4 regions of the Virgibacillus sp. JSM 102003 genome follow, and region 2 is predicted to be linked to each of the others. Evidence: riboswitches for the same ligand, from Rfam matches in the RefSeq annotation. Region 2 holds a riboswitch; each other region holds the start of a gene.
What was found. A riboswitch is a leader RNA that binds a small molecule or an ion and turns the genes downstream of it on or off. The one in region 2 is predicted to bind S-adenosylmethionine.

Region 1 (2,203 bases), on a different contig from region 2:
GATTAATGCATTCAGTGAATTTAATGTAAGGAGTGCATGTACTAATGACAAATGAAGTAGAAAAAGTTATCATTGTTGAGGGACTAACTGATAAAAAACAGGTCAAACGGGTGATAACAGACGATGTTGAAGTGATTTGTACGAATGGGACACTCGGTGTTGAACGATTTGATGAGCTGTTGGAAACGTATGATTTGGATAATAGGGATGTTTATATTTTAGTTGATGAGGATAGTTCAGGGATAAAACTGCGCAAACAGTTAACACGTGAGCTACCACATGCTGAGCACATTTATGTGAGCAGCGAGTATCGTGAAGTGGCAACAACCCCTGAAAACATACTTGCAACTGCCTTGGTAGGCAAACGAATCGAGGTTAATCCCATATTTTTGATTTAGGGTGGTAGTATTGCAACAGATTAATGAGGAACAATTAGAACAAGAGCATTATTTATTATATATTTATACACCATTTTGTGGGACTTGTGCATTGGCAAAATCAATGCTGGATAAGATTGAATCGGTTCATAAACAGGATATTTTTTATAGCATGAATGCCTCGTTGCACCCGGATTTTATGCAAGATAATGAAATCGAGAGTGTACCATGCTTATTAATAAAGGATGGTAACGAGATCAAAGAAAAAATCTACGCATTTAAATCAATTGCCAATATATATAGCTACCTAATGGACTACGAACCAGCTTTATTTTCGGATGAATAAATTTTATTGACACATGCTAATATGCGTGCTATTATCTAGATTATTGAATTTCAATTTAATAATTTATATCTCTTATCTTGAGCGGTGGAGGGGCTGGCCCTATGAAACCGCGGCAACCTCAAATGTTTTTTATTTGAAAGGTGCCAACTCCTGCAAAGCAACTGCTTTGACAGATAAGGGAACGTAAAGACTACATATATTACGTCTTTCTGTTCTCTTACAGAAAGGCGTTTTTCTTATTTAGTAGGGCATAATAGTGGATGACTAAGGAGGAATACTTGTGATTTCAATAGAGGGTTTAAGTAAAGTCTTTAAATCAAATAAAAGCAACATTACAGCAGTGGATGATTTAACCCTTGATATAAAAGAAGGAGAAATTTTTGGTGTCATTGGGTATAGTGGTGCTGGAAAAAGCACATTTGTAAGATTATTGAATCGGCTTGAAGAACCAACAGGTGGGAAAATAGTAATTGATCAGCAAGAAGTTACTTCATTAAATTCAAAACAGCTCCGGGTAGCACGACAGGAAATAGGCATGATTTTTCAACATTTTAATCTATTGTGGTCACGCACCGTTAAAGATAATATTGCATTTCCATTGGAGATTGCAGGCGTGTCAAAAAAAGAGCGTGATGAACGTGTTCGGGAGTTAATCGAATTGGTCGGCCTTACAGGAAGAGAAAGTGCTTATCCTTCTCAGTTAAGTGGCGGTCAAAAACAGCGTGTTGGAATTGCAAGGTCACTTGCGAATAATCCTAAAGTATTACTGTGTGATGAAGCAACATCAGCACTAGATCCGGAAACAACGAATGCGATATTGGATTTGTTAGTGGATATTAATCAAAAGCTCGGTTTAACGGTTATTCTGATTACCCATGAAATGCATGTAATTCGTAAAATATGTAATCAGGTTGCAGTGATGGAAGAAGGGAAAATTGTTGAACAAGGTGATGTGCTGGATGTATTTTTACGACCGAAGAAATCTGTTACGAAGAAATTTGTTGAACAGGTGATGGGAACGAATGATGAAGATGATGGTGTAGCCCATCTAGTTGACACCTATGACACGGGTAAGATTATCCGACTCCATTTCGTTGGTGAAACAACAAACCAGGCATTGATTAGTCAAGTCGCCAAAAGATTTGCAATTGATATTAACATCTTGCAGGGGAAGATCACTCAAACGCAGCGTGGTGCGTATGGAACACTATTTGTTCAGGTGGATGGCGAGTTGAGTGAAATTGATAATGCAATAAACTTTATAACAAATGAGACCTCAGTGGAAGTGGAGGTGGTTCGGGATGCTAACTAATCTTTTCCCAAATTTGAATATGGAGGATTTATGGGTTGCTACTTACGAAACCTTTTACATGACCATCCTTTCATTATTTGGAACGTTTATCTTAGGTATACTATTGGGATTACTGCTTTACCTGACAATGAGAGGAGGGATTTGGCAAAATAAATTTCTGAATTTAAT
Region 2 (2,203 bases):
TTGGTTTACTTAGTTTAGTAGTATGCATGTCGCTTGATTCAGTAGTGTTACTCGGAATCTGGACACATCGCAGAAATGAGGTTTTAAAATGAATCAGGACAATAAGATTGGAATTATATATGCAGCAGGCGCCTATTTATTATGGGGTTTTCTTCCTGCTTATTGGAAACTGATAGACCGGGTTCCACCTGATGAAATATTAGCACATCGTATATTATGGTCATTTATTTTTATGATTATAGTGGTTATAGTTGTGCAAAAATGGAACCTCTTCCTGAAAGAATGCAAAATTATTTTAAACGACAGAAAAAAATTGACCGGGATTACATTCGCATCAATTGCCATTAGCATCAATTGGCTTACCTTTATATGGGCGGTTAACAATGAACATGTAATTCAGGCAAGCCTTGGTTATTACATAAATCCGCTTGTAAGTATTTTATTAGGGATGATTGTGCTAAAAGAAACCCTGACACGTGGACAGATGCTATCATTTCTGCTGGCTGCAATCGGTGTGATTAATCTGACAATCAGTTATGGTGTCTTTCCGTGGGTATCACTGTTGCTGGCATTTAGTTTTGCAATTTACGGATTGCTCAAAAAAACGGTAGATGTCGGTGCAATGTTCGGTTTAACCATCGAGACAATGATTGTAACTCCTATTGCACTTATTTATCTTCTATCTGTTCCTGGCAGTTCATTAGCTGTTGATTCAATGGTTACAAGTTTTGGGTTATTACTGTTTGGTGCTGGTGTTGTTACTGCGATTCCGCTGTTATTGTTTGCAAGCGGGGCGAAAAAAATTCCCTTATCAATGGTAGGGTTCCTGCAGTATATTGCACCGACTATCATGCTTATATTAGGTGTATTTGTATATCAGGAAACTTTTTCTCTGGCGCACTTTATATCGTTCGCACTAATCTGGATAGCACTCTTTATTTACATGTCTTCTGCACATCGCAGCTCAGGTCGGCTTAGAGAGAAAAATTAGAATTAATTTTCAGAATTCACTTGACGTACAATCATTCCTGCATATATAATGTTCAATAACTTTAGAAACCTTGGCTTATCGCCAAGCCTTAGTTGCACTTATGCAGTAAGAAAGGATTTATACTTTCTTAACTGCCAATAAAGTTACATCTCTTATCGAGAGTGGTGGAGGGAATAGGCCCTGTGAAACCCGGCAACCTTAAAAGCGTTTCGAATGCTTAGTAAGGTGCTAAATCCTACAGGTCAAGCATGATCTGGAAGATAAGGGGAGGATCGTTACATATTACGCCCTCTTCTTAGGAAGAGGGCTTTTTATTATCTCCTCTCCCTCCAGAAAACAGTAAAATCTAAAGGAGGAATTTATCATGTCAAATTTTCATCTTCACAACCAGGAAACACAGTTACTTCACGGAGGTCAAGAACCAGATCCAACAACCGGATCACGTGCGGTACCTATCTATCAAACTACTTCCTACGTTTTTCGGGACACCGAACATGCACAAAATCTTTTCGGACTGCAAGAACCAGGTAATATTTATACACGAATCATGAATCCGACAGTTGATGCATTCGAACAGCGAATCGCATTACTGGAAGATGGTGTGGCCGCAGTTGCAACTTCCTCTGGAATGTCCGCCATTACATTGGCCATCTTGAATCTTGCAAGCAGTGGTGATGAGATTATTGCTGACAGCAACCTATACGGTGGAACGTATAATCTGTTCGCTAACACGCTCCCTCGTTACGGAATCGACGTAAAATTTGTTGATGGAACCGATCCAGAGAGTATTCGTACTGCAATTACCGATAAAACGAAAGCTATTTTCGGAGAGATTATTACAAATCCAAGTCTAAATGTGCTGGACGTTGAAAAAATTGCAGGAATTGCCCATGACAACGGAGTTCCATTAATCATTGACAATACATTTGCGACTCCTTACAATACGAAGCCACTGACATGGGGAGCAGATATTGTTGTACATTCAGCTACTAAGTGGATCGGCGGTCATGGTACAACTATTGGCGGCGTTGTCGTTGATGGTGGCAGGTTCAATTGGGGAAATGGTAAATTCCCAGTCTTTACTGAACCTGACGAGAGTTACAACGGCCTTCGCTATGTCGATATTGGGCCAGCAGCATTCGCAACCAAACTGCGCGTACAGCTGCTGCGTGATATAGGCGCCTGCCTAAGTCCGCAGAATGCATTCCTGTT
Region 3 (2,203 bases), on a different contig from region 2:
CTTGGACCAGAATGACAATTATCAGTTTGACCTTTAATCTGCCAGATGTGGAATTTGTTATCGCACGTCTTCTGCAAAATGCTACCGACATGGGTGATGCCATCAGACCCTACTATGGTGACCGTCTAGCTGATATATACGCTAATTTGATTAAAGAACATCTCATATTTGCCGCGGATCTTGTTAAAGCTGCAGTAGCAGGTGATCAAGAAGCAGCAATGACTGCTGAGCAAAAATGGTACGCTAATGCAGATGAGATTGCCAGGTTCTGGAGCAGTGTAAATCCTTATTTATCCGAGAAAGGTGTTAGAGATATGTTTTATCAGCACTTAGATTTAACAAAACAGGAAGCAGTATTTATGATAAATATGGATTACCAGAAAGATATTCAAATATATGATGAAATTGAAGAACAAGCTTTAGCAATGTCAGATGCCATATCAACTGCAGTAGTAAAACAATTTCCTGAACTATTTGCGTAGATTAGTTTGAGCAGGAGACATATGCCCCTACTCAGCTTATTTAACTAATGCTTGAAAAATCTCTATATGCAGCCTTACAGGACGTAAGAGTTCACACACTACTAAAAGTCATTTACTCACGGTTCCAGTCAGATTTCAGGGATTCTCTCTTCCCTTCTATACTCTCAACATTATACTCCATCAAAGGCTTAACAAATTTCTCATAACGTTCCTTTTTGAATCTCTCTAATTCCTCTGGCGTCATGTCCTTTATCACCTCTGACACATGACGCCCCGGGAGTTCATCAAACTCCTCCTTCGTCATCCATGTTACGTTGCCATTTTCGATAATGAAATGTTTCATTTTTAATTCCTCCTTTATAGAACAAAAGCGCAAGCGCCTGTTCAGCGCCGTTATGGACTGGACTGACCCGTGTGAGATAAAGGAAATACGAAGAGCGTAGCGATTCGATATTGACTTATCGATGACACGGGGAGGGAAGTCCACTAGGCGCTAGGCGCTGGCCGGTGAGAACGCCACGTCCTGTGGCGTCACCGGCACTAGTACGTCCTGTACGTCGGATCTGGACGTGGCTGATTCGGAAGTCCAATTATTCACAGGTTTTAAATTTTATAATTTCCTATATAATATTAAAAAACCCCTTCATGCGTTGGATGCATAAAGGGGTTTTCTACCGATTTATCACTCAAAGCATGGGCTTTGCTGGTGGGAGCACCTTACTTTTGCAGGTTGCTGTGACGTCATTGAGCCAGTTCTCTCGGTCACTCTTGATAGCTATTCAATTACATAAAGTATATATGCGTTTTTACGATATTTCAATGAATAATCGCCAGCACATTAATTCACCGCTGTTGGTTACACTAACATAAAGGCTGTTTTCTAAAAATTTATGCTTTAACAAGTAGTATATTATAACGTATTTGATATAAAATGCGAATTAACTTACCGTGTTTCGCTTCCATCTTTTATAAGATGACTGCTATGACACTGCTTCAGAAATACACTACGCGCACCTTAGAGAAACGCTTCAGCCTCCTCACGAGCAAAAAGCGCTCAGTACGCAGGGTCTTCAGACTGTTCCATCGACGAACAGGACGTGACCGTATTTTTAGCCGATGACCCATAGGAGTCTCGCATTTTTCCGCAGGTTGGAATAGTTTTCTAATTAAGCGAGAAGAATAGATTAGTCATACAAGGAAACGCACTCACATTTATATTAATTTTGCCATTAAGCGCAGGCAATGCACGTAGACTCCTGTGGAAAACGAGCCTAAGAGCCCCGCAGTGAGCGGTCTTGGCGAACGAGGAGGCTCGTGGGGAGTCCACGGAAAGCGAAGTGTATTGCCGAATCGATTGCCTTGCACATCTCAAATTCACTATGTCGCATTTTATATCAACTGCTAAGATTAAACAGCAACAAAACATACGAAAAAAGCCAATAGTAAAAACAGGATTGTGGTGACGTTAATGGTTTGGTTAATCATTCAAAATCTTGTCCCTCTCAACGTATTAATATTAAATGCTATTTCGCTGTCCCAATTAATTGAAGCCCACAGGGAATTCAGCGACTTACTAAAAGAATACTGGCAACAGAATGTATACTTAACACCTAAATGGTGGTTCTTGGTTATGCTTAGTATACTGCCCGCGATTATCTGGTGGATGTTAGTTAATAAGAAGAGAATTATTGAAATTACAGCATTCGGACTATTCTATGGTG
Region 4 (2,203 bases), on a different contig from region 2:
TTAGATTATCTTGCAAATACACTATTAAATCAAAGCTTCCTTCGTGCTCCCCTTGTGGTCCAGCACTATGAATGAATAGTATTTGTTTTGTCATTGCACTCCTCCTTATAAAATCCTAGTTAAGATTAAGAGATTGCTAATTCTTTAATACTCGATTCAGAAAATTATTCATTAAGAGAGGGATCGACACTAGGATCGGTGGATCATCAAGTTGTGGTTCACGAAGTGTCACATGTTGATGCGGAACAATTGTGTGTCTCTTAACAATTATCGGTGCCTTTAATCTGGCGCGTAATGTTGAGTACGGGAGCAGTATATCCCTTGCCTGCATTTCCCAGGATACAGATGTAGCCATTAAGTAATACGTGCCAGGTTTGACCCCAGTAAAACAAAAAGTACCCAATGAAGAAAGTAGCGTCCCATATAAAGGAAGCCCTTCTGGAATTGGTTTTGCAAATAAGCCAATTAAAATAACCCCTTCAAAAGGAGCATCCGCATGAACGGTCCCCTCGACCTTTACGTGTGTATTTGAGGTTAATAGTAAGCTGTCAGTCCAATCATTTAGCCTCTTTAACCTGCTTAATCGATAGTCTGCATGAACCGTTGAATTCCGAAATTCAGCAGGTGTTACACCTACCCGTTCCGTAAATCTAGTTGTAAAGGTTCCCAAGCTTTGTTGTCCAACCTCCATTCCTATATCACGAACACTTAAATTCGTACGTAACAGTAAATCTTTTGCCCTTTGCAGACGGAGGGAAGAAACATAATAATGTGGCGGAAGACCTGTTTTTTGCTTAAATATACGGGAAAAATGATACGGGCTATAAGCTACGTATTTAGCCAAATGAGAAAGGGGCAGGGGCTCTTGGATATTTTCACGGATGTACTCAATCACTGCATCAATTTCTACAGCATATTGGTCAGTCATTGTCTCTACACCTCCGTGTTAATTATTCTATTTTCATATAAAAATTCCTTCTCTATTTTCGAAAATATGTATTTAATTACTTCATGATATCTTTCTAAAAGAAAAACAGAAATAGCTGGACAAACCAAATAAATTATAATTTTCTATTGCATTATCCAATCGTTTGTATTAAAGTAAGAAAAATCAAGTAAATAAAAATCACATATATTTCTTATCAAGAGAGACGGAGGGATTGGCCCTGTGATGTCTCAGCAACCCGCCATAACTGGTCCGGTGCTAAATCCAAAAGGTAACACGTTACCTGAAGATGAGAAGATTGTTTGCGCTATTAGGGACCTTCTTCTTATCTGGAGGGTCCCTAATTTTTTTCATGAAAAGGATGATTACTATGTCAGATAAAAGTATCCAAACCAACTTAGCACAACTTGGCAATAATAGTGATAAAACAACAGGTGCAGTTAATCCGCCGATCTATTTATCAACTGCATTCCAGCATGAAGGAATTGGCAAATCCACTGGTTACGACTATACGCGTACGAAAAATCCGACGCGAGCTATCCTGGAAGAAGGGATTGCAAAACTAGAAGCCGGTGATAGCGGCTATGCCTGCAGTTCCGGAATGGCAGCTATTCAGTTAGTTCTTTCCCTCTTCCGTTCCGGTGATGAAATCATTGTTCCTGAGGACATTTATGGTGGTACATACCGTTTACTTCAGCATTACGATGATGTCTATGATATAAAGACAACCTATTCAGAGTTTGAGGATGTTGCCGTGACAGAGAAATTAATTACACCAAAAACGAGAGCATTATTCATTGAAACCCCAACAAACCCGTTAATGCAGGAAATCGATATCACGGCATATGCAGCACTAGCACAGAAACACGACCTGTTACTCATTGTTGACAACACATTCCTAACTCCTTATTTCCAGCAGCCGCTCGAACTAGGCGCTGATATCGTCGTTCATAGTGCTACAAAATTTATTGGCGGACACAATGATGTTCTCGCAGGTCTAGTCGCTGCAAAAGGAGAGGCAATTTGCGAAAAACTTGCAACTATCCATAATGCTTCAGGTGCAGTCCTGTCTCCATTTGATTCATGGCTTATTATTAGAGGCCTCAAAACACTTGCTCTAAGGATGAAGCAGCACGATGAAAATGCACGGAAAATAGTTGATTATTTAGCAAACGAACCAGGAGTTACTGACGTATTGTATCCGGGTAAAGGCGGCATGCTTTCATTCCGCCTCAAGAAAGCAGATTGGGTTGAACC

Region 1: linked by a shared signal. The riboswitch ahead of ACE1TG_RS15335 (methionine ABC transporter ATP-binding protein) and the one ahead of ACE1TG_RS19395 (PLP-dependent aspartate aminotransferase family protein) in region 2 are both predicted to bind S-adenosylmethionine.
Region 3: linked by a shared signal. The riboswitch ahead of ACE1TG_RS17315 (hypothetical protein) and the one ahead of ACE1TG_RS19395 (PLP-dependent aspartate aminotransferase family protein) in region 2 are both predicted to bind S-adenosylmethionine.
Region 4: linked by a shared signal. The riboswitch ahead of ACE1TG_RS03050 (methionine biosynthesis PLP-dependent protein) and the one ahead of ACE1TG_RS19395 (PLP-dependent aspartate aminotransferase family protein) in region 2 are both predicted to bind S-adenosylmethionine.

What each region holds. Positions count from the first base shown of each region.
Region 1 covers NZ_JBHFQH010000014.1:102,795-104,997, reverse strand. Annotated here, with positions in the region: gene ACE1TG_RS15345 (toprim domain-containing protein) at 45-398, shown strand; gene ACE1TG_RS15340 (thioredoxin family protein) at 400-723, shown strand; SAM riboswitch class I at 793-903, shown strand; gene ACE1TG_RS15335 (methionine ABC transporter ATP-binding protein) at 1,004-2,035, shown strand; gene ACE1TG_RS15330 (methionine ABC transporter permease) at 2,025-2,203, shown strand, end outside.
Region 2 covers NZ_JBHFQH010000027.1:19,437-21,639, reverse strand. Annotated here, with positions in the region: gene rarD (EamA family transporter RarD) at 89-991, shown strand; SAM riboswitch class I at 1,141-1,258, shown strand; gene ACE1TG_RS19395 (PLP-dependent aspartate aminotransferase family protein) at 1,356-2,203, shown strand, end outside.
Region 3 covers NZ_JBHFQH010000018.1:37,476-39,678, reverse strand. Annotated here, with positions in the region: gene ACE1TG_RS17320 (LysM peptidoglycan-binding domain-containing protein) at 1-482, shown strand, start outside; gene ACE1TG_RS17315 (hypothetical protein) at 595-825, opposite strand; SAM riboswitch class I at 1,159-1,260, opposite strand; gene ACE1TG_RS17310 (CBO0543 family protein) at 1,951-2,203, shown strand, end outside.
Region 4 covers NZ_JBHFQH010000002.1:117,864-120,066, reverse strand. Annotated here, with positions in the region: gene ACE1TG_RS03060 (alpha/beta hydrolase) at 1-94, opposite strand, end outside; gene ACE1TG_RS03055 (helix-turn-helix domain-containing protein) at 137-928, opposite strand; SAM riboswitch class I at 1,137-1,242, shown strand; gene ACE1TG_RS03050 (methionine biosynthesis PLP-dependent protein) at 1,317-2,203, shown strand, end outside.